Regions from separate parts of the Microcoleus sp. N9_B4 genome, predicted to be linked through region 2. Evidence: riboswitches for the same ligand, from Rfam matches in the RefSeq annotation. Region 2 holds a riboswitch; each other region holds the start of a gene.

Region 1 (8,126 bases), on a different contig from region 2:
TAAAATTCGGTTCAGTAGCGTAGTTTTGCCTGCGCCGAGATAACCCGTGAGAACGGTAACAGGAACTGATTCGATCGCCCCAGCAGTCACCATACTTTACCTCGATTATTTTACAATGATAACCATTATCGCTATTTTACACCAGACTTGCTGGCAGTGGTCACAATATTAAATAATGTTAATTAATTGTTCGTGAGAGCTTGGAGGGGCGAGTTTTACCAATAATATTTGCTGCAATTCAAAATATCGAGAAACCCGCCCCTCTCAGATCACAATTAATTGTTAATCATAGCTGCAATTCGATCGCGCTCTAGCTCTCGACCAATCAGCACTAATTTGGTTTGGCGGAGTTCGGAAGGTTGCCAAGGACGATCGTAAAAATATTCTATCCGCGAGCCCACACCTTGCAACACCATCCTCATCGGTTTCTTGGGAACCGCCACAAACCCTTTAATCCGATAGATTTCCTCCTGCTGCATCAAGGATTCCAGTTTTTTCACCAAAGCTTCAGGTTCAAACTCGCGATCGGCAATAAAGTAAGTCGAGTTGATATCATCATCGTGTTCGTGTTCCTCCTCAGTGTCGTGGTGACTCGGACGAGACTCCAAATCATCCTCAACCGCCGCATTAAATCCCATTAGCACATCGGGGTTAATTTCGCCACCTTTGCAAGGCACAATTTTCACACTCGGACGCAACTCTTGCTGCAACCAGCTTTGGACTTTCTTGTGAGTTTCCGCATCTACGCGATCGACCTTCGTTAAAAGTACCATATCGGCACAGGCTAACTGGTCTTCAAACAATTCCTCGATCGGAGTTTCGTGATCTAAACTATCATCAGCCTGCCGCTGTGCCATCAAAGCATCGATATCACCGACAAAAGAACCGCTAGCAATAGCTTCGCAATCAACAACAGCAACAACACCGTCTACAGTAGCACCGGTGCGAATTTCCGGCCAGCGAAAAGCTTGAATTAAAGGTTTAGGAAGTGCCAGGCCCGAAGTCTCAATTAAGATACAATCAATTTGCTCTCTGCGCTTCAACAATTCCTGCATAGTCGGCAAGAATTCCTCTTGAACAGTGCAGCAAAGACAACCATTTGTTAGTTCTACAATATTGCTGCTAACATTTTCTTCTTCGTCGCAAACTTGGCAATCGCGCAGCAGTTCTCCGTCAATTCCGATTTCGCCAAATTCGTTCACCAGAACAGCAATGCGGCGACCTTGATTATTTTGCAATAAGTGGCGAATTAAGGTAGTTTTGCCGCTACCGAGAAAACCAGTGATGACAGTAACAGGAATTTTGTGCATTGATAATTTTGTGCTTATTTGGTAATGGGATATCTTGTTCCGAGGCTCTGCCTGGGAATACAGATCTAGAGGCTCTGCCTCGCTGGAATATAAGGAGGGCTTTTAACACGAGGCCGAGCCTCTGGCTATGCACTCCCAGGCCGAGAATGTAGGTGACAACTTAAGACGGAAACCTACAATAAAAGTCGCTTTTAGGCGAAGTCTAGATCCCCCTAAATCCCCCTTAAGAAGGGGAGTAGGGGTTGACTTTGAGAATATTTCTTGTCCCCCCCTTATTAAGGGGGGTTAGGGGGGATCTAGATTTCGATAAAAACAAGAGAGACGGTCGGTTTGACGTTAAGTTGTCACCGATGGGCAAAGCCTGAAAGGAAATAGCTTAATTTCCCAGCGGTGGAATCTTGGCTAAAACGCCTTTTTTCAGAGCTGGAGGACGCTCAGACCAAGGCAACAAACCGTCCGGTTTAGCATAGTATTGACCCGCGCATTCGAGTACAGCCTCGACGCTTTCCGACTCATTTGCTGGTAAATCACCAAACAGATAAGTGTACTTTCCAACAGCAGCAAAAGACACGGCACAAGAGTGACTGCAAGCACTCATGCACTCAACCTCTTGAATATCAAATTTATCAGAAAACTCCCAATCTTTAGCGAGTTGGGACAAGTCTTCCATAAATTGTTGGCCACCGCTTTTGCCTTCGCGCTTGCCGTTTTTCCAAACACTAGCGCAAGCAGTGCAAACAAATAGACTGTGCTTTGTGCGTACAGCCGTGTTAATTCCATCCATCATCCGTACCTCGCAGATGCGTTCAAAAGTGAGTTAGATATCGGCGGGCATTCTGACTTGAGAAACCCCAAGGGTTTCATTACAGTTGCGGGACAGCGCCGGACTTGCACCGAACTTTCCCCGTTTCCTCTAACGGCTGCTCCCCGCTAGAACCGATCGCGAAATCACATCATACCGCACTTGCCGCCTTTTTTCAAAAAAGTTATGTTAGTAATGTCGATCCATCAAAAAAAAATAACTCTTTGTGCAACAGGCCAGATGTCGGTTGCTGACGGGATATAACCCCACCAAAAAAATAACTCTTTGTGGAACAGGCATCTGACCTGTTGCTGACAAGATAGAAACCCATCCAAAAAAAATAACTCTTTGTGTAACAGGCAATATGCCTGTTAATGACGGGCTAGAAGCCCTCCCATACAAACATTACTAAAAACTATATGAACGCCTTCCCCGATTTTTCCACTCACGGCTATCAGATTGAAAAAGAACTCGGACACAACAGTCTCGGCGGCCGAGTTACATACTTAGCGAAAAATACGAATACTCAAAAATTAGTTGTAATTAAGCAATTTCAATTCGCTCAATTAGGTGCTAGCTGGGCAGAATACGAAACTTACGAACAAGAAATTAAAGTTTTGCAAAAACTGGATTTTCCGGGCATTCCCCGCTATCTCGATGCTTTTCAAACTGACAGCGGTTTCTGCATGGTGCAGGAATACAAAAATGCCGAATCTGCTGTCGCCCGGACTTTTTCGCCGCCGGATATCAAACAAATTGCGATCGCAAGTTTAGAGATTTTAGTTGACCTGCAAGCTCAGAAACCGCCGATTATTCACCGCGACATTAAGCCCGAAAACTTGTTAATAGATGACGAACTCAATGTTTACTTAGTAGACTTCGGTTTTGCTCGGCTAGGAGGTGGAAATATCGCCGCTAGCAGCGTCGTCAAAGGCACGATGGGATTCATGCCGCCGGAACAAATGTTCAACCGAGAATTAACCAAAGCGTCGGATCTTTACGGCTTGGGGATAACCCTGATTTGCTTGTTAACTGGTACGAAATCTGCGGATGTTGGTAATTTAGTTGATGCCAATTATGGCATTCATTTCCGGCATTTAGTACCGCCATTGCAGCAGGGTTGGATGAATTGGTTGGAGAGGATGGTAGCGCCAAGATTGCAAGACAGATATCCATCGGCTGCGGATGCTTTAACTGCGCTAGAATCTTTGGATGTCAGCAGCTTGCCGAAAGTGAGAATTGAGCGCGATCGCCTTCAATTCACAGCTACTGAATATGGAGAAATCTTAACACAAACTATTGCAATTAGCAACCCAATTCCCGATACAATACTTTGTGGCAGGTGGGAAGTCGCGCCGCATCCGAACGATCCGCCCCACACGCCCTACGACCACTCTTGGATCTCCTTTGAACCGCAGGCATTTGAAAGCAATAATATCGAGTGTACAATCGCAGTCGATACGAGCAAATTGCTGGAAAGTCAAACTTACAACCGCCAAATCATCTTGCGCGCTAATTCTGAACCCGAAACTCATACAATAGAATTGCAAGCTACAACAGCCCCGCTGCCCGTACCGCAAAAAACTAATTTTTTGTCGGTATTAAGGCTGACTTTCAGATGCTGTTTGATCTTAGCAACTTTTATGTGCTGTTTGCTGTTAACATTTGTGATATTTGACTGGATTGATTATAGTTTCGTCTATCCGGTGGTTGACATCTTTTTGTATTCTGGGACTACTACTATCATGCTTCCCATCTGTTTTACGAGTGGCTTTTTGGGATTTTTAGTCGCCGAAATCTCCATTACAGCCCAATCAAACAAATATGATCTTAATTGGTTTCTAGCTTTATGTGGAGGGTTAACAGGATTGATTTTTTCTGGTTTTATTAGCAGCATATTAACCAGTATTCTTTTTGATATCGCGAAGGGTACGATCGATTATCAATTAATAAGTTTTGTGTATGCTGGGTCAGTGCTGGTTTCGATCCCAGCAACTTTACTTGGAGCCTTAATACTAGGAGGAAGGATTACGAATGTTACGAGCGAAAATGTTACGATAGTAGCAGTTATTATGCTGCTTTTATCATTTTCATTGTATGTTTCTACCGTTAGAATCGTCTTGATTATAGCGCTGGCATCCCTGATTTACAAGATAGTCTATTCGGTCTTTAACAAGCTGATTGACGAGCAGATAGCCAGACAAATTCTTGAAGTAGATGCTACCCAAAGAGCTTTTCTTACTGCCGGATTTTGTATGAGTTTGTCATTAGCATTTCTAAACTTCTTAAACTTAAAATCTCAATTAGCATGGGTTGAACCCAGAGAAATATTAGTTGTAGGAGGAACGATAATGACATCTCTAGCCGTGACTGGAATTCCGTTAATTGACTCGATCGTTTTTAAACCAAAAAGAATGCTTGCCAACTATCACAAATCCAGACCAAATTTAATTAAACCGTAAAAACTTGTTCGCACCAAGGACTTTCAACCTCAATGACTGAAGTCCTCACTAAAAACCTTACCAAACATTAAGAGTCTGCATTCCTGCCTGTTGTTGGCGGATTGTTTCGAGAGTTCGCTTTAAATCCAACTTTTAAAAACCTGGCTATTAACTATCACAACTCTCAACTACTAACTATCAACTATCAACTATCAACTATTTACCTATGAATGCTTTTCCTGACTTTTCCAACTACGGCTATCAAATAACCCGCGAACTCGGACACAATCGCGCTGGCGGTAGAGTTACTTATCTCGCTACCGAAATTAATACCAAACGTTCCGTCGCCGTCAAACAATTTCAATTTGCCCAAACAGGCGCTAATTGGGCTCAATATCAAGCGTGCGAACAAGAAATTCAGATTTTGCGAGAACTCGACTATCCTAGCATTCCCCGCTATTTAGATTCCTTCCCCACTGCATCGGGTTTCTGCATGGTGCAAGAATACAAAAATGCCCCTTCCTTGGCAAATTCTCACCGCTGGAAGCCCGAACAAATCAAGCAAATTGCTATCTCTGTTTTAGAAATACTCAAATACCTGCAAAATCGGGTTCCGCCAGTCATCCACAGAGATTTAAAACCCGAAAATATCTTAGTAAATGACCGGATGAATGTCAGCCTTGTCGATTTCGGATTTGCTAGAATCGGCGGGGGAGAAGTGGCCGCCAGCAGCGTTGTTAAAGGCACTTTGGGCTTTATGCCGCCAGAACAAATGTTCAATCGGCAGCTAACTGTTGCATCGGATTTATACAGTCTCGGCGCGACGCTAATTTGCTTGCTAATCGGCATCAATTCTACCGAAGTTGGAAGTTTGATGGACGATACCGGGCGGATTAATTTTAAACATCGGTTGCCACAGCTAACTCCAGAGTTTCTTGATTGGCTGCAAAAGATGGTGGAACCTAATTTCAAACACCGCTATCTTTCAGCAGAGGCCGCCTTAAATGCTTTAATTCCCCTCGAAGTAGTTCAGCAGCGTAACAACTTAAAACCGGTATTGATATCAGTCGGAGTATTAACAGCAATTTCTGCTATTTTTATTCCGCTTTTTGGGAAATCTCCCGAACCTCAAACAGCAGTAGATCTCAAACGAGTAATCAACTCAGCAAATTTGAACCCTAAGACTCAAGTAATGTTAACTGACGAATTAGAATCAACGAAACTTAGGGATGTTTGGTCCTTGAAGCAAAACAAAAAAGTCTATTTTGCTGTAAGTGCTGCTAACTTGCCAGAAGGAAAATATAGAAGTTATTGTAAGGTTGTCAACCCTCAAGGACTATTCGCAGCCCAGAGTCAATCTTATTTAAAAACGACGGGCGATCGATTAAATACTTGGTGCTGGTACAATTTTAAACAAGATGACAAACCTGGCAATTGGCAGTTTCAATTTTACTTAGACGGTCAAAAAGTGACGCAAAATAGTTTCAAGGTCTTACCTTAAGATAGTTGTTCCGGGCTGGCAGTGAATTTTTTTGCCGTCAAAAGTTGGCGGACTCCAAGTTTCTGCATAACTTGCGTTCTCCCGATCGCTCTCGCATAAAGCACTAATAGTTTTTATTACATTGCTACCCTTTTCTTTGTAAGCAAATACTGCGCCCGTGTAGGATTTCCCGGGGTTCCTATCAGTAGGTTTGACGCTCGCGATCGCGCTTTCAAATTGTGCTGGTTCGCGGTGATTGTGCCTAGTTTGAACCGGGCCTATTGATGAGACGATCCTGTAATTATAGTTCTTGGTCTGTTCTTTAAGTCCAAGACCCAATTTTGCAATTGAATCGCTAAATTGGCCGTATTCTGCATAGTAAGCTTGCTGCGCTTTATTGATGGCTGAAATATATGCTTGGGCTTCTAAAAATGTCTTACCCCTTGGCCGGGACAAGGGCGGGACGATCGTATTGAGTTTGAAATCGTAACATGACGCCATGAGGCCAGCCACAAGCGCGCTGTAAATTGCAATCCTCGGCAGCAAACTGGATACTGGCAATCTCGATTTTTTACGGGCTTTAGCTACATTGACTGACATTTTTTTAACTGTCATAAAGTAAATTTGCCAAGCTTGTAGGGTGCGCCACAAGCACCCTACAGATTACAAATTATGCAGTTTCGTGCTGTTTGTGCCAAGCGGGATGCCACAGCAATTCCGCAGTCGATCGCTTCTCGACCATTTCAGGAGTAATCATACAGTTAGCCACATCCTTGCGAGAAGGCAACTCGTACATCACATCGAGCATTAACTCCTCTAAAATGCTGCGAAGAGCTCTCGCGCCAGTTTTGCGACGATAGGCCTCCTGGGCGATCGCCCGTAGCGCTTCCGGCTGAAATTCCAACTCCACGCTGTCCATCTTTAACAGCTTTTGATACTGCTTCACCAGCGCATTCCGGGGCTCAGTCAATATCTGCATCAAAGCTGCTTCATCCAGCGGCGAAATCACCGTCACCACCGGAATCCGCCCGACAAACTCAGGAATTAAACCAAACTTGACTAAATCGTCCGGCTGTACCTGCTGCAAAATATCAGCCGCCCGCTTGTCTTTCGCCGGCAAAGTCGAGTTGCTTTCGCTTTCCGTTGGCTGAATAAAGCCTAAAGATTTTTTACCCAAACGCTGTTCAACTATTTTTTCCAAACCGACAAAAGCACCGCCACAAATAAATAGAATTTTGCTAGTGTCAACTTGAATAAAATCTTGGTAAGGATGTTTGCGGCCGCCTTGCGGGGGAACATTAACCACTGTTCCTTCCAACATTTTTAGCAGGGCTTGCTGCACTCCTTCTCCCGATACATCCCTGGTAATCGAAGTGTTTTCGCTTTTGCGAGCAATCTTGTCAATTTCATCAATATAAATAATGCCACGTTGCGCCGCTTCAACATCAAAATCGGACATTTGCAACAGTCGCAGCAAGATATTTTCTACATCGTCGCCGACATATCCAGCTTCTGTCAGTGTCGTCGCATCGGCTACCGCAAACGGAACTTCGAGCATTTGCGCCAAACTTTGCGCTAACAAAGTTTTGCCACAACCTGTGGGGCCGACTAGCAGGATGTTGGATTTTTGCAATTCTACATCGCTGTCAGGGGAAGATTTGTCGCTATCTTTAGCTTGGTCAACGCTCAAGCGCTTGTAGTGGTTATAAACTGCTACAGAAAGGACTTTTTTTGCTGAATGCTGACCGATGACGTGGTTGTCTAAATGCTGTTTAATTTCTGTCGGTTTCGGAATTTGAGCTAAAACGATTTTCGATTTGTTCGATCGACCCGGGCGCCGCGTTCCTTGTCCCTGAGACTCTCGCACCTCTGATTGGGGAATCTGTTGACCAATTGTTTTACTGGAGTCAAAGAACTCCTCCTCTAAAATTTCATTGCACAGTTCCACGCATTCATCGCAAATGTAGACGCCGGGCCCAGCTATTAACTTGCGGACGTACTCCTGCGACTTGCCGCAAAAGGAGCATCTGAGATGGGAGTCATATTTTGACATATTTGCCTCTTAATTTACGGTTGCGGTTGCTTGTTTCGAC
Region 2 (8,126 bases):
AGTGGAGAATTAAGACTGCAAATTACTGCTCCGCGTTCACCTCCTAAGTAACCTATCCAGGCGTTATAACCCAACGCCAATAAATTAGTAGCAATAAAGTCTTGCTGCCAATCGTAACCGTTCATTTCACTGTCCATCTTTTTCTAACAACTGCCAAAGCTGGATTTGATAACAGAGATTTGGTTGAGGCATTGGGAGAATAGGGTAAGTTTTAGGAACTCTGGCTTGGTGAGAATTCGTCCCAGCGTCTACAGACTTGTTCGTAACAATCAGCAGGTGCGATCGCCATTTTTCTTAATAAATTGACCTCGATTTGACGGTTAACTTTCAGCACCAGCAGAATATCTTGCTCAGGATTGTAGGTGGCAACTGCTGCCTGAACCGATGAAATAGTCGATGAGTCAAGGGATAGCGATCGCAAGTAAAACCCCATCAAATTCGAGGGGATAAACTGAAGTGTGAACGGAATTGGTTCAAAATTTATAACTGTAGAATGAATAACTTTAGTATCCACATCACAAACCACAACTCCCCGTCCAAAAGACTGAAATCCCTTCCATCCTGTATAACCAATCATCAGCAGATTTGTGTGAATGAAGCCATGTTGCCAGTAGCCAAAGTTTCCCTGCCAGATGCTATTTTCCGGTCGCATTTACTTCCTCCCGCAGCGTTTTTGCAGCTTCCACCATATTTTTCAGGGCCGGAATTACTTCTTCCCAACGCCGTGTTTTTAGGCCGCAATCGGGATTCACCCAAATTTGCTGCACAAGTAAATTGGCAATTCCTGTTCGCAACTGCTGCAAAATCTGTTCTGTTGTTGGCACTACTGGACTGTGGATGTCATACACGCCGTTACCCACTTGATAGGTGTAGCCTGCGGCGATGATTTCATGCAGCGTTTGGTTGTTGCTGCGACTATTTTCAATCGAAATCACATCGGCATCTAACCGTTCAATGTCTTTGATAATGTCGCCGAATTCGCAGTAGCACATATGCGTGTGAATTTGAGTCTGGGGATGAGCGACTGCGGTTGCCAAACGAAACGCATCTACTGCCCAAGACAGGTATTCACTCCAGCGTTCTATCTTCAGAGGTAAACCTTCGCGTAATGCGGGTTCATCTACTTGAATTACCTTCGCTCCTGCTGCTTCTAAATCTGCCACTTCATCGCGCAATGCCAGTGCAATTTGAAACGCTTGTTTCTGTCGAGAAATATCAGTGCGCGGATATGACCAATTTAAAATTGTTACGGGAGCTGTTAGCATTCCTTTAACTGGTTTTTGCGTCAATGATTGCGCTACTTTAAACTCGCGTACCGTCATTGGGGCCGTGCGAAAGACATCACCGTAAATAATCGGCGGACGCACATACCGACTGCCATAGCTTTGCACCCAGCCATTTTGCGTGAAGGCAAATCCATCTAACTGTTGTCCAAAGTATTCCACCATATCGGTGCGTTCAAATTCGCCATGCACTAGCACATCCAGCCCAATTTCTTCTTGGAGTTTAATGCTGTCGGCAATCTCAGTATCGATCGCTGCTTCATACTCTGGCTGACTCAATTCACCCTTTTTATACCGTACTCGCAGTTGTCGCACTTCTGATGTTTGAGGAAATGAGCCGATCGTTGTGGTGGGAAAAATGGGCAGAGAAATCTGTTTTGACAGCCGCAAACCGTAGGATAATTCCCGTAGAAAGTCATTTGTCGTAATGCTTTTCATGCGTGACTGCACGGCAGGATTTGCTGGACTAAATTGCTCGAATTTTGTCCAGGAATCGGTAATCTTGGCGCGATCGCTCTCAGTTTCTTCTCCTGCTAAACTGCGTGCCAAAAACTTCACCGCTTGCAGTTTTTGTTCTGCAAAACTAAACACATTGCGGAGAGGTTCTGGCAACTTTGTTTCCCGTTTGGCATCGTAGGGAACAAACTGCAATGATGCCGACGGCTGAATGACGATATTAGGCGTAATTCTCTGAATGTCTTGCAGCACTGGCAGCAATTGTTCTGGACGGATTTGCCAGATGTTGCGGGCATCCACAATGCCAACGCCCAGATGCTTATCTGGGGGAAATCCATATTGCTTGAGTAAATCTAAATTGCGTCCGCGAGTGAAGTCTAAACTAATCGCAGTAACAGGCAATGCCATCACCCAAGAATAAGCTTCACCCAAGTCCTCAAAGTAAGTGACAAGATGCAGCGGTAAATCGACTTTAACAAAGGCTTGATAAGCAGTTTGATAGTGTGCTTTGAAGTTGGTCGCATCTCCCAGAACTAAGGCTGGTTCGTGTATCTGCACTTCGGCAACCCCAAGGGCTTTTAATTGCGTCAAGAGTTCGATGTAGCGCGGCAGCAATTGCGCTAGAGAATCGTCCATTGCGCCATCTAACCGACTCAACCGCAGTAGCGTACAGGGGCCAAGAACGATCGGCACTGCCCGCTCCCCTAACGTCGCTTTTGCCCGCTGCACCGTCTCCAGAAAATCGCTGAAATCGGCTGGTTGCAGTTGGGTTGGAATTTCTGGCACGAGGTAGTGATAGTTGCTATCAAACCATTTGGTCATCTCTAGGGCCGGAATTCCTTCTTTGCCCCGTGCCATTGCAAAGTATCGATCGAGTCCTGATAACCCCTGAAAGCGTTTGGGAATTAGACCTAAACGAATTGTCCAGTCAAGCACGTGATCGTAGAGTGTAGTATCGCCTGCACCGATGCGATCGATGCCTGTCTGTAGCTGTGTTTTCCAGTTTTCTATTTCTACAGTTTGAACAGTAGACAGTAAAGTATCTGCCTCTAATTTGCCACTCCAAAAACCTTCCAAAGCTTTCTTAACTTCACGGTTTTTACCAATGCGGGGATATCCAAGAGTTGCCGTTAAAATTGACATAATTTCTCCTAAGTTGGGGTTGTCAATTGATTTATCAGTCCATAGAAACTCAGTCGGAAACCAACAGGTATCCGATGCCGAATTTCCGACAGCAATGCCATTAGATTGCAAGGCGCATCAAAGGCAAAACCATCTGAATTTCCAACAAAGCTATAAAAAAGCTGTTAGAAATTACAGCAGGCAAATGCCCAGCAAGATTCCTTGCATCTGAAACTAGATAATGCTGTTCATGCTAGTTTTTCAAACTTGCTATCTCGCCCTAGAAACCAATTCCACCACAGGTTTCTCGCGGGTTAAGGAGTATAATCGCCGATCGCGCAGCGTCTCTGAAAAAGAATCGAATTGAAAACAAAATGCTGAATACATCCGTACCTCGCAGATGGGTTAAATGAAACGATACAATCGGCGGGCATCCTGACTAAGAAACGATTGTACGCTTCATCACAGTTGCGGGACAGCGCCGGGTTCGCACCGGACTTTCCCCGTTTCCTCTAGTGGGTGATCTCCACCAGAACCGATTACTTCTGACAATAGCACATTTCTGAAAATTTGCAACCCCTCAGACAAATAGCGCGATGTATGTATAGTTTTTCGATCGACTGTTCATCTGTTCCCACGGTCGCCGCCTTCTGGTAAATGGGTTATTGTAGTTAACGAGTTCGATCGTTCCGCAAATCTAAACGGAGGACATATCGCGCTTTATTTTTAAAATCCAGTGGTGTAATCTAGTGAATTTGCAAAAAATCTGGCTAAAATATCGAGTTTTTCAGGCAGTTGTATTCTTAGGATTGGGTTTGCTATTAACCATCGCCCTTTCGCTTTCTTTGGGTGCGGTGCCGATGAGTGCCGAGCAATTGTGGCAAGCATTTCTGCACCGAGGTGATGCTGTCAATCAAACTATTTTCTGGGAATTGCGTTTGCCCAGAGTTGCGGCTGCGCTGACGGTTGGTGCGGCTTTGGGAATGTCGGGGGCTTTGCTGCAAGGTTTGCTCCGCAACGGTTTAGCCGATCCTTTTGTATTAGGAATTGCGGCGGGTGCGGGGTTGGTTGCGATTACCATGCTGACTTTGGGAATATTTCAAACTTGGCTGCCTTTGGCGGCTTGGATAGGTGCTATTTTAACTTCGATCGATTTTATCGCCGAATCAAAGCAGTTGGGCTGGAGATTTGCTGGGTAAGTTTAACGTGAAAAATGTCGCAGCCCAATTGCAAGGAGATAGCCCCGTGCGAGGCTACGTGATGCTTTCAGCGGAAAAGGTTTTAGAGGCTAATCCTGAAGTAATCATTATAGTCGATCGGGGTGAGGGAATTTTAGACCAATTTAAATCTGATTCATTTTGGAATCAACTAATACCAATTTTAAAAAAGAATGCAACAGTATTCTTGTTCCCCCCCTTAGCAAGGGGGGGCTAGGGGGGGTCGAAGAGTGTTGCACGATTTTAGAGAAATGGTATAACAGCCACCAAAAATAATCTAGTTTACGTTTTTGACTCCTATGGATTGGTCAACCCAGGTAGTATCGAAAAAATTGAGCAAGCAACTGCTCAACTTAAACAAGTTCTAGCTAAAAAGTAGAGATCCGATTTTGAGAGATAAAAAATCTCTAGAAATCCTGCAACAAATTGACTACAATTTCTCTAAAAGTGAGAAAGCTAAAGGCATTCCAAAGCCCGCAGCGATCGGAAACCTGGTTTTTGACACTGACTCTTAATGCTGTCGGATCGATCGGATATCTTGCACCATTGTCAGCAACAGGCAAGATGCCTGTTCCACAAAAGATAAGTTTTCTTGTGGAACAGGCATCTTGCCTGTTCATAAAAGGTTAATGGAGAATAGTGCAACATATGAGATCGATCGCCCTCAAGAAGCTAGATCCAGAGGTGGCAAACCGCGCAACTGTCGCAGCGAGTTGATACACATCTGACAGTCGCAGCCAAACAGCGCCACCGCCGCATCGCTTTCTTCTTCCGAAAAATCCAACATTGCCACCTGTTCGTCAGCAGGCCGCTGCCAACTGATTCTTACTTTAGAATTAGCAGCAGCTTTGCCAGGAAGCCGCACGCAAGTCAGGCGCTGAGTGTGGGGCGATCGCACGCAGCGGGGCGAATCAGCCGCTTGGCTTGGTGTTTCGCCAATTTGAGCGGGATTGGCGATCGCGCTCAAAGACATCACAGAGCCAAACAGCGTCGGACTTACCAATAAAGTGAGGAGCAATCTATTCATTTGTCGTCTTTAAGAACTTTAACGTATACAGTAGCCGATTATCTGTTGCAATTCAACAAGGTGTTCGTCCCATATCAGTAAGATTTGCCGTTATTAAGGCTTAAAAGCCCAATATTTGCCGCCCAAATATCTAATAATTTTCCGGGTATTGGCAACCAGCATTTTCTGATAAGTATCACCTTTGCTCCCCTGTTTAAGATTTGTTGCAATTTGAGTAAATTTAGCTCGCCAGTGATAGCAAATTCATCCAATGCGGGTAAACTGATTTCAGCAAGGACAACTCAAAGCAGCGAACAAGTTTACCTCAAAAACTAGGTGGGGAGTGATGAGTACAGTTTTAGTTGTGGAAGATTCCCGCAGCCAGCGGGAGTGCATTTCACATCAGTTGAGATGCAGCGGATTGAATGTAATTCAGGCATCTGACGGTGTGGAAGCGCTGGATAAAATTGAGAAAAATTGCCCTGATTTAGTATTATTAGATGTCATAATGCCCCGTCTGGATGGCTACGGGGTTTGCCGTTTAATAAAAGGTAATCCCGAAACTCGGAACATACCGGTGGTATTTTTAACAGGGAAGGGACAGCAGTTAGGTTTATTTGCGAGGTTCAAGGGCGATCGCGCCGAGGCTTATGTTAGCAAACCTTGGCAGCCGAGGGAACTTTTGGCAACGATCAAAAAAGTGTTGCTCAATGCCAATATTAAGTTCGATCGCGCTTCTGCAGACGCTTGGACGGAATACGGAATTTTAAACTTAAATACAGTAGAACTTTATCAAAGCCATGCCGATGCTTGGACAAAATACAGTTCCCAAATTATTAAATTGTACGATTCCAGCTTAGCAGCTTTCGAGCAAGCTTTGGCAATTGAACCGAGTCACTCGAATGCAAACAAGTACCGCAACCGAGTCCAGACAATTCGGGCAATTTTGATGCAAAAATTAGAGCAAACTAAACCCTGCAAAGTCTGCGATTATTATTACGGTAGGGACGGGATAAACTGTGCGGTGCATCCTGCTGGCCGCCCTCAAGAACTGTGTCGCGATTGGGAATTTAATTAAAATAAAATGAAAACAAATAACCGCGCTAACTTGGAAAAGTTGCTGCAAGAAAGAAACGAACATCCCGAAAGAATGGCTGAAATTGATGAAAAAATTAATGCAACTTTCCGCAAAAATTACGCAATTTTAGTAATGGATATGTCGGGATTTTCGCGCACGACACTCCGCTACGGAATTATTCATTTTTTGGCAATGATTCACCGGATGCACGGAATTGTCAAACCGATAATTTCCGAATACAGCGGCACTGTAGTTAAGGAGGAAGCCGACAATATTTTTGCAGTGTTTCCCGATGTAAAATCGGCGGTGGAAGCTGCGATTGACTCTGTGAAACAAACGGCTGCTGTCAACACGACACTGCCGCCGGAAATGGATATTTACCTCTGCATTGGTATTGGCTGTGGCGATGTTTTGATGCTGGAAGGAGAGGATATGTACGGATCTGAATTTAATCTGGCATCCAAGCTGGGAGAAGATTTGGCGGAACGGGGAGAGATTTTGCTCACGTCAGCAGCCTTTGAAAAGTTAGAAGGTGACAAGCAAGATTGGCAAAAAGTGGATTTTTCGATTTCGGGTTTGGAGTTGGTGGCATATAAACGGGCACTGTCTGCTTAATTTATATATATCGGCGATTAAAATCGCATTTACACGAACTCTCCTCTGCCTGCACAGACTAAAAAATAAGTGGGATTTGGTATTAAATGATTGACGATCGCAAAAATTGGCAAGGTATGAATTTAGCTGCCATTCAACAGCGGCTGGCTTGGCTGCAGCAACAGTCAGATAAACTTATTTTTTGCAAAGAGTCTGGTGTTCACTATGTTGCAGTCACAAAAGATCGATCGCACATTAAGCTATCTTTAGTAGAAAAAGTCAATCAGCACACAGATTTACTGCAATCTATTTTCGATCTCAACAATCCTTTACATCTAGTGTCTGAATATACTCAGGCGATGATGTTGGGTTTAGTGTGGCAAAGCCAACCTCAAAGAATATACATAGCTGGATTTGGCGGCGGCAGAATTCCCTTAGTTTTGCACCACTATTTGCCCGAAACTGTTATAGAATGTGCGGATGTCGATCCGATCGCGATCCAAGCAGCTACACAGTGTTTTGGGGTAAAATTCGACGATCGGCTGACTGTAACAATTCAAGACGGCAGAGAGTATTTAGAGCAGCAAAAATCAGATACTCAGTACGATATCATCATGATCGACGTAGCTTTTGGCAACGGCTACTTTCCGCATCGCCTATCCACCAAAGAATTTTATCAAATCTGCGAAAAACACTTGTCAAGCGAGGGAGTTGTGCTAGCAAATCTGCTGCACAGAGATCAGTTTTATGCCGAAAAAATCACGACTTTTCAAAGTGTGTTTTCTCAGGTGTGCGTGTGTGTTGGCCAGGAAAGTAATAGCATTTTGATTGGTAGCAACAGCCAGATTTTGGAGAAAGATGAGATTGTTGCTAAGGCCAAATATTTGCAAGATAGCTATCAATTTTCCTTTCCATTAACAGACAGGGCGCTTGAGGTAAAAGTAGGTAGAGAATTGGCGGAAGCTGTACCTACTTTAGACAAAGCTAAAATTTTTCATGACGATTCGCCGCCCGCTGGTTATTTTGATTGCTGGTTATTCTGATATCTATAATAAGTCCCGGTTTACTCTTTGTGGAACAGGCATCTTGCCTGTTGCTGATACGGCTTTCACGATGTTGAGATCACCCAGGGATTGAAAGAGACTGCGGGATGAAAAAGCCCTCTGAGTGCGATCGGATATAACCATCCACAATAGGGAAACGGAGGAGACGGCAATGCCGTTTCCCTACCACAACATAATCAATCTTCATCGATAAGAGATATAACCATCGCCGGATTAATTGTAGGGAAACGGCACTCCCGTCTCCTGACTGTAGGTAATATCAATTCCGATGCCACCCGATTTGATATAACTCCTATTTCATATATT
Region 3 (8,126 bases), on a different contig from region 2:
AAAACTTCACATCCTCGCTTGAACCTGCTGCCGAAAAACTCGCATTTCTGAGTGCTTGTTGCAATCCTTCCCGCGTATTGCTTTGCCGCAAGCCAGCGATCACAGCTTGAGTCGCGTCAAAACTCGTTGCTGTTCGCCAATTCACAATGCCTCCCCAACGCTGGCGGGCATTTTCTGGGAAACGGCTACCGGGATTAGTTTCAGGATGCCAGGGAACGGGCAAAACAAGCCCGTCAACGTCTTTTTGTCCGTCTTTTAAAGTTTGAAAGGTGTAGAGCGTAGTGCTGCCGTAGAGTGGCAATTTGCCTCGATTACTGCGAGCCAGAGAAATCGCACGGTCAATGCGATCGATGTGGGGTGCTACCATCAATCCTTGTGCACCTTTGCTGACAGCATCGGCGATCGCACTTTCGGGATTAAAAGAGGGTAATGAAAAGTCGCAAACAGTAGGAACTAATTTGCCGCCAGCAGCAGTAAGAGATGCTACAAATTCATCTTTAAATGATATGTTATCCGGTGCTTGGGAGTCATAACAAATGGCAATATTAGTTTGGCCTGCTGTTTTGACTGCATATTCTGCTAAAGGAGCAGCCATTAAGCTAATATTGGGTACTGTCCGAAATATGTAGCTGCCAAATCCTGATAGATTATTGGCAAAGCTCGTCGGTGTAACCATTACCAGTTTTTCTTGCTGATAGATCGGAGCAGCTTCGAGAGATGCGTTGCTAGCATTGTGTCCAATTACTCCTAGTATACTCGGATCTTTTGTCAATGTCCTTGCAACTTCTCTGACAACCTCTTGACTGTTGTCATCGTTGACAATTTCTACTTGCAGTTTTGCCCCGTTTATGCCACCGCTAGTATTGACTTCATCCTGAGCTTGGGCAACACCTCGAAGGATTTCTTGGGCGACATTGGGGTTGCTACCAATGGGGACGCTGACAGCAATTTTCAAGTAAGAACCATTGCTTGCTTTGGAATTATTCAAATAAATAATGGTTTCCGGATCGTTGCGATTTTGTTGCAGCGATTTCTCAAAATATTCGGCGGCAGCTTGGTAATTACCCTCAGCAAAAGCTTGAGTTCCTGCTTGTTTGGCTGCTGTTGTTTGGGAGGCTACTAATATTTGGTTTCCTAAACTGATGCGATTTGCGATCGTTCCGGGTGCGATCGTTGCAGGTGTAGATGTAGATGTAGGTGTATTTGAAGTTTGGGCTTTCAATAAACCGGGAAGGAACTTGTATGCGCCAAACCCAATTAAGCCGAGGGCAATAATAAAAACAATGGGCGGCGGGCTGTTTTTTTTGTTAGTATCTTGATACATGATTTTTTCTCTTTATTTTGATACTGTTATTATTCATTCAATTACTGTTTACGTCAATTCATATAATTCATTAATTAAGTTCATAAAAGTCATATTTGTAATAGCTGTTGCAGGAAGTGCGATCGCCCTTATGCAAATCCGGCCCGCTAAACTAACGAGAATAGGAGAATTATCAACAATAGTCGTGGACGCGCGGGTAGTCAGAAACCGGGTTTTTGGCGAGAATACTTGGTTACAACCCGCAGATTCAGTAAAAACCCGGTTTCTTTGCTTGTGATGCGTAAGTCTCGTTGATATTAACCACCGCCACTAATCGTGAATATAATGCAGGACTTACCCACTCCGACCAAAGAAACCGGGTTTTATTACGAAAAGACACGTTATAGCTCGCAGGTTCGGTAAAAAACCCGGTTTCTGGCCCCCATTCGTCCAGAAATAACAATAAATTTAGCGTTGAAATACCACACTTAACAAAGTTAAAACCGTGCAACCAAACAAAGCTTCTAATGTATATCTTCGCGAAGGTTTGTAAGGGTAAGAATTCCAAACGCGCAGTTCTCCATTAAAGCCCCGTGACGCTAAACTCAACGAAACTTGACGGTAGTTTTCCAAAGTTCGCTGAAGCAATTGCCCGATTAAAATGCTTAAACTACGCATTCCTAGTTTCCAAGTGCGGTAGCCGCAGCGGGAGTTTTGGGCAATCCAAAGTTCATCGGCGATCGCCAATAAGCTAAAAATAAACCGATACATTAGTAATAGCAGTTCTGTGACCAACTCTGGACAGCGTAATTGTCTGAGAATTTGCAAGATTTCGGTAAATGGAACTGTCAAGAGGATGAAATACATACAACTTGTCGATGCGAAGGCGCGGGCAAATAGCAAGCTCACTTGGTATATTCCAGTGCGACTCACATACAGATAAAAAGTGCCGATGCTAATGCCCCAACCTTGCCAAATATCCCACTGAATTTCCTGGATTTGACTTAACTCAACCGCACCCATCGCCAAAGCAGGCAAACTTGTCAGCAAAAACATCAACGGTAGCGACAGCAACCGCAAATACAGTTTCCCCGGAATACCCGCATAGACGACGATCCAGACGGCCAACCAAAGGGCGATCGACAATTGGACGATCGCCCCAGAAACTAGAGACAGAATTAACAGGGCGATCGCAAAGGATAACTTGTGACTTGGCGGCAATCCCCGCAAGCGATTTGTATAAGCCAGACTATCAATCTGATGATTCATTCCAAAGTCTTCCAGTCCGCGCAGGCGGACTTTGTATGTGTAGAAGCGAATTCTATTCGCCGTTTATTCGCCATTTATTCCGACGGCGATTCATCATCAGATTTATGAGATTCCGTGCGTCCCTTATAAAGCCCGATCGCGTAGCCAATTACGCCAGCCCCTAGCGCTGCTTGAGTCGCAAACAGCAAACTTTCAATTTCTCCGCTAGCAGGCTCAAAAAAGTGGTTAAACCAAGGTTGATAGTCCGGTTGAATTTCCGTAATCGCTTTCTCAGCTTCCCCATCCGCTCCGCCGTATTCACCCCGGACAAAAACTAGGGGAATAACGGCAAGCGCGATAACAGCAATTACCAACATCCAATTTTGTTGTGAAGTAGCTTGCTGATTTCTTGTGTTTTTTTGACTCATGGCTTATGACTCCTGTCTCATCAATAACTTGAGAGTTTTTAGCTCTTGCTGCCCGTAAGAATGCAGCCAATTCCAGACCAATACAGTCAGCAATCCCTCACTAATCGCAAGGGGTACTTGAGTGATAGCAAAGATGCCAGCAAACTTGAGAAACGAAGCCATAAAACCGCCACTTGCTGCGGGGAAAGCTAATGCCAACTGAATCGAAGTAACCACGTAAGTCAGCAAATCTGCCAAAGCCGCCGCACAAAAAATTGCCGCCCGTTGCCTGCCAGTTCGCAACAGCAATTTATAGATAAAATACGCAGCAAAAGGGCCAACAATCGCCATCGAAAACATATTAGCTCCCAGCGTTGTCAGCCCACCATGCGCTAACAGTAACGTTTGAAACAGCAGAACTAAAGCCCCCAGTACAGCCATCACCGAAGGGCCGAACAAAATTGCACCCAAACCGGTACCCGTTGGGTGAGAACAACTCCCCGTTACCGAGGGAATTTTTAAAGCAGAAAGTACAAAAGTAAACGCACCGGCTAAAGCTAGCAATAGTTTAAGTTCCGGGTGTTCTTTTGTAATACGAGTAATTGAGCGCAAACCTACTGCAAAAAAAGGCAGCGCCACAATCCACCAAAACGCAGCCCATTGCACCGGCAAAAAACCTTCCGAAATGTGCATAGCTGCGGCGGGCGTTGCCGTGCCCAGGACAATATAACAACTCAAGCCAGCCATCAATCCCAAGCTGACCAATTTCCGATTTCTGGCCTTCACACTGAACCTCGCAGATGAGACTATGTAAACTAACACATCGGCGGGCATCCTGACTCAGAAAGCGACAAAACTCTCATTACAGTTGCGGGACAGCGCCGGACTTACACCGAACTTTCCCCGTTTCCTCTAACGGCTGCTCCCCATTAGAACCGACTGGTTAGACATAGTTTAGTCGATCGCGTAAGTCTCAGCAAATATTTTACAAAAATTCATTCAGCTCAACTCAGTCGAGATTACCGATCATCTTCTCTTCTTTCGCGTCTTCGCGGTTCGTTCCATAAATACTATCGCTCAACAAATCAACGGTATAATATTAATGAGTTTTGAGGAAAGCCGCCATGTTAGATTACAAATTTCCGAGGCACTGGCCCTCAGCCGATGAACTACCAGACTCAGATGAAACGCCTGTGGATAACGAACTGCAAGAACTAATACCAGGGTTGTTAAAAGCAATATTGCTCATACTTTGGGCAGAACGCATGGACTGGTTTTTTGGCATAGATATGGGTATTTATCATCACCCCGATAAACCTCCCATTGTGCCCGATGCTTTTTTAAGTTTAGGTGTAGAAAGGTTTTATGATGAAGAATTGCGTCCCAGTTACGTGCTGTGGGATGAAAATGTTCTGCCGACTTTTGTGCTAGAAGTAGTTTCTCCAACTTATCGCAAGGAATACAGCACAAAGTTGGAGGAATATCAAGCTTTAGGCGTACTTTATTACGTCATTTATTCTTCCCGCCGCCGTCGTAAACCTCATTTGGAAGTACACAAGTTAGTCAATGGGAAGTACGAGTTACAGTCAGGAAATCCAGTTTGGATGCCTGAAATTGGTTTGGGGATTGGTTGTGAAAGGGGAAGTTATTCTGGGGTGACAAGGGAGTGGTTGTATTGGTATGATGCCGATGGAAAACGTTATCTGACTCCTGAAGAACAGGTGAAAGAATCAGCGCAGCGCGCCCAACAGGAATCGCAGCGCGCCCAACAGGAATCGCAGCGCGCCGATCGATTGGCCCAACGTTCCGATCGACTAGCTCAGCGATTGCGGGAGTTGGGGATAGATCCTGATAATCTGGGCTGATGGCAGTCAAGAGTACAACACTTACACACTCTTGAGGCTCACAAACCGGGTTTTTTAACCGAGATCGATCGTCCTCAACGAAAGCTTTTCTGGAAAAAACCCAGTTACTGAATCCAGGAATATGTGAATATTTATCGCAAAAATCGGGGAAAATGGGGCTAGATTTGCGAAAAACAGAGAGTTTGACGGCAAACATTGAGCTCCAGCTCGAAAAGATGAAAATCAGGAGAGGTTATTAAATAATGGTCATGGATCTGCGTTCTTACGATGTCATCTGTTTTGGTGATGAAGTTCCAGGAGTTCTAGCTGTTATCTCGGCGGCCAGAGAATATCGTCGCCGCACAAAGCGTTATCCGCGAATTCTGCTGATGTCGAAAGCAAGCTTGCAAGAAGGAATTGGCGGGCATTTGGTAAGAGGCGGTCTTGCTTATTTAGATAGAACTCAGATTAGTGAAGAACTTCAACAATCTTTAAAGTTAGATACCTTTGGTTCACCGGCGACAATCTATAAAGAATTTTTACAAAAATCCGGCGTTAAGGCAATTGCACTTGACTCCCGCAAAGCCAGTGCAGCGCTGAAAGAAATGCTGGTACAAGCTGGGGCAGATCTCCTCAGCAAAGTAGAAATTCAATCAGTCACTAAAGCAGGGCAAAAAATTGCCAGTATAACCACCTCTAAAGGCGTAGTTTATGCCGGCAAGCAATTTATTGATGCCACTGTCAATGCCGAATTAGCTCAAGCTGCCGGCGTGAGAAAGTTGCAGGGATTTGAAACATTGGGTCTGCCTAATTCAGAACTTCCAGTCACCCTCGTTTTTGAAACGCAAGGACTCAGTGCAAGAGCACTGAAAGAATTCGATTATATTTATCTAAAACGCTTCACAAATCTAGCCGATTCAGAGAGTCAAAAATTTTTGCTGTACGCTGCTGGCAAGGATGCCCAACTAGCAGAAGAACTCCGGCGGGAAATGAGGGACACTAAAGGCAATCTCAAAACTCTGTGGGTGGGAAACGATTACATCGATGTTCGGTCGCTGGCTCTGTCTGTAGCGTACCACTCCTTTAGAGGAATAAAGCTATCTTTTCCTGAAACCGGCGTAATTTTAGATCGGGGAAATATAGCAATACTTCCAAATGAAAGACATTCGTGGAATGCGCTTTTATTTGCAGTCACCGCCAGCGAAGCCGAAGCCTTAGCGAAAAGCGGGAGCAAACCCACGGCTAATATGCAAAGAGAGATGTTATTTATTACAACTTGGCTGAGGAGTTTGGGGGCTACTTCTGTTACTTATGCCTCAGAACTTTATATCAGACACGTCGGCAATGTGACGGGAGTTGTAGAACCTTTAACTGGCGCACAAATGCTGTTAGGTGGCGTACCTGCTAATGAGGCACTGGGAACATTTAGCTATCATTTTGATATCCGCGGAGGTATCCAGGGTATTCGCGAGAAAGCAAACAGTCTAGGATGGTTTAAAAGTATGGCTTTTAAAAAGCCTACCTTCAATATTGGCATCCGCCACGCATTAATTAAAAACGTTCCTAACCTGGCAGTGGTCAGTCCGTGTTCTGGATTTGAAGGGTTAGCCTGTTCGGCCGGCAGAATTGTTGAATTCAACGCTGCAGTTGGTCAAGGTGTGGGTATCGCTGCGGTTAATGCGATTCTAAATAACAAAAATCTAGCCGATGTATCTAACCGAGAAGTGAGACAAGTTCTCGCTGAAACAGGTCAGTTACCTAAAATTTTTGGAACTCCAAATAATGGTGAGGCAATGCTATTGGCGCAATTCGAGACTCTTGCCAGTTCGGATGCTATTGCGTAATCTCAATTCCGGTTGCAGTCCTCATGATTGTTGACTGTTGATTGTTGACTGTTGACTGTTGACTGTTGACTGTTGACCGTTGGCTGTTCGCTGTTGACTGTTGACTGTTGGCTGTTGGCTGTTGACTGTTGACTGTTGAGTAAAATTATGCTTTCGGGACAACGGACTTTTTGAACCTTTGAAAAATATCGATACAACCGGAACGATATAATAGCAATTTCTATAAACAATGCAGTAGTAGGTTGGGCAGGGGGAATGATACTCAAGCCAAAAGTTTTGAGCAAAAAATGAGTGAAATTGCTATTAGTATTATGCCACATCGAACGACAACCATTAAGTTGGTTTGTAGTGAGGAATTTAATCCTCATAAAATTCTGAGTAATTCCCTCGTCACTACAAACCTATAACGGTGATTTTACCGGAAATTGTACAATATCTCGATCGCCTGCACCGAATTATTGTGCTGCGTGGCACTAACCTGTTAAGCAACTTTTCAACTTGAGACTTCACTTGATTTTTCCAGCTTGGTTTCCCGCACAAACAAGAAAAGCGGGAATGTACATGAAAACGAAACAAGCAAACTCAGAAGTATGTACACCCCTACAAAACTTATATCCAATCGTTTTGACCGAAAGCATCCAGGATACAAGCCCCCGGATTCATCCGTCCAGAAATAAAAAACCTGTATCTGATAAACAAGCCCCCGAATTTATCCGTGGGGTCAATGCTTCAATCGAAAATCTAAAATCTAAAATCTAAAATCGATTGACTCAGCGTACATCCAAGTGCTTCCGGCTACAGTGGCGATAAACAAATCTAAACTTACCGATTTCGCAGCAAGATTAGCCGAACTTTCGTTTACAAAGTCGAGCAAACCAGCATTGCTAAAAAACTGCAAGTTATAGTACCAAGGCAATACAAGCCCCAGAATTGCTAGGATGAGATAAATGATTCGCTTAACGCTCATAATTACCCTACCTGTTCTTCGATCAACTGTATTACCCTACTCGTTAACAACCCATCCTTACTTCTTCTGCGGGCACTTCGGATGAATCCCCCCCTGCAAACAGATGTAAGCAATTTGACTTTTATCTAAATTCTTAGCCTCCCCAAAATCAACTCCTTGGAATCGACCCGATTTACTACCAGTCGGACTTTGAATAAATTGATCCGGAGCTGTTTTCCCCAGAAACACAGCGCCTTTAAAATCCGCTCCTGCTAAATTCGCGCCCCTAAAATCAACCGAACTCACCTCCGCATTCCGCAAATTAGCATCTTGCAACCGAGCATCTTTGAAATTCACGTTGGTGAGTTTAGTCGATGTCAAATCGGCTTTTTGTAAGTTAGCACCGCTCAAATCAGCACCGGACAAATCAGCACCTTGCCATTCCGATTTAGACAAATTTGTCAAGGACAACTGAGCGCCTTGAGCCTTCACTTTGCCCAAACGCGCACCTGACAAATCCGCTCCCGACAAATT

The links. A riboswitch is a leader RNA that binds a small molecule or an ion and turns the genes downstream of it on or off. The one in region 2 is predicted to bind cobalamin.
Region 1: linked by a shared signal. The riboswitch ahead of QUA43_RS01350 (DUF1636 domain-containing protein) and the one ahead of metE (5-methyltetrahydropteroyltriglutamate--homocysteine S-methyltransferase) in region 2 are both predicted to bind cobalamin.
Region 3: linked by a shared signal. The riboswitch ahead of QUA43_RS01075 (energy-coupling factor ABC transporter permease) and the one ahead of metE (5-methyltetrahydropteroyltriglutamate--homocysteine S-methyltransferase) in region 2 are both predicted to bind cobalamin.

Annotation. Positions count from the first base shown of each region.
Region 1 covers NZ_JAUBRC010000002.1:6,565-14,690, forward strand. The annotation lists gene QUA43_RS01340 (GTP-binding protein) at 1-93, opposite strand, end outside; gene cobW (cobalamin biosynthesis protein CobW) at 276-1,310, opposite strand; gene QUA43_RS01350 (DUF1636 domain-containing protein) at 1,687-2,097, opposite strand; cobalamin riboswitch at 2,120-2,266, opposite strand; gene QUA43_RS01355 (protein kinase domain-containing protein) at 2,532-4,574, shown strand; gene QUA43_RS01360 (serine/threonine-protein kinase) at 4,780-6,054, shown strand; gene QUA43_RS01365 (type IV pilin-like G/H family protein) at 6,046-6,648, opposite strand; gene clpX (ATP-dependent protease ATP-binding subunit ClpX) at 6,704-8,086, opposite strand.
Region 2 covers NZ_JAUBRC010000004.1:93,047-101,172, reverse strand. The annotation lists gene QUA43_RS03905 (hypothetical protein) at 1-125, opposite strand, end outside; gene QUA43_RS03900 (hypothetical protein) at 212-652, opposite strand; gene metE (5-methyltetrahydropteroyltriglutamate--homocysteine S-methyltransferase) at 636-2,882, opposite strand; cobalamin riboswitch at 3,270-3,416, opposite strand; gene QUA43_RS03890 (iron chelate uptake ABC transporter family permease subunit) at 3,611-4,060, shown strand; gene QUA43_RS03885 (hypothetical protein) at 4,068-4,295, shown strand; gene QUA43_RS03880 (hypothetical protein) at 4,486-4,698, opposite strand; gene QUA43_RS03875 (hypothetical protein) at 4,743-5,105, opposite strand; gene QUA43_RS03870 (response regulator) at 5,431-6,162, shown strand; gene QUA43_RS03865 (adenylate/guanylate cyclase domain-containing protein) at 6,169-6,777, shown strand; gene QUA43_RS03860 (fused MFS/spermidine synthase) at 6,864-7,799, shown strand; gene ccmS (beta-carboxysome assembly chaperone CcmS) at 8,113-8,126, opposite strand, start outside.
Region 3 covers NZ_JAUBRC010000001.1:237,909-246,034, reverse strand. The annotation lists gene QUA43_RS01090 (ABC transporter substrate-binding protein) at 1-1,324, opposite strand, end outside; gene cbiQ (cobalt ECF transporter T component CbiQ) at 1,772-2,572, opposite strand; gene QUA43_RS01080 (energy-coupling factor ABC transporter substrate-binding protein) at 2,647-2,979, opposite strand; gene QUA43_RS01075 (energy-coupling factor ABC transporter permease) at 2,983-3,705, opposite strand; cobalamin riboswitch at 3,767-3,913, opposite strand; gene QUA43_RS01070 (Uma2 family endonuclease) at 4,083-4,823, shown strand; gene QUA43_RS01065 (FAD-dependent oxidoreductase) at 5,072-6,646, shown strand; gene QUA43_RS01060 (hypothetical protein) at 6,668-6,808, opposite strand; gene QUA43_RS01055 (DUF2834 domain-containing protein) at 7,140-7,265, opposite strand; gene QUA43_RS01050 (DUF2834 domain-containing protein) at 7,395-7,613, opposite strand; gene QUA43_RS01045 (pentapeptide repeat-containing protein) at 7,671-8,126, opposite strand, start outside.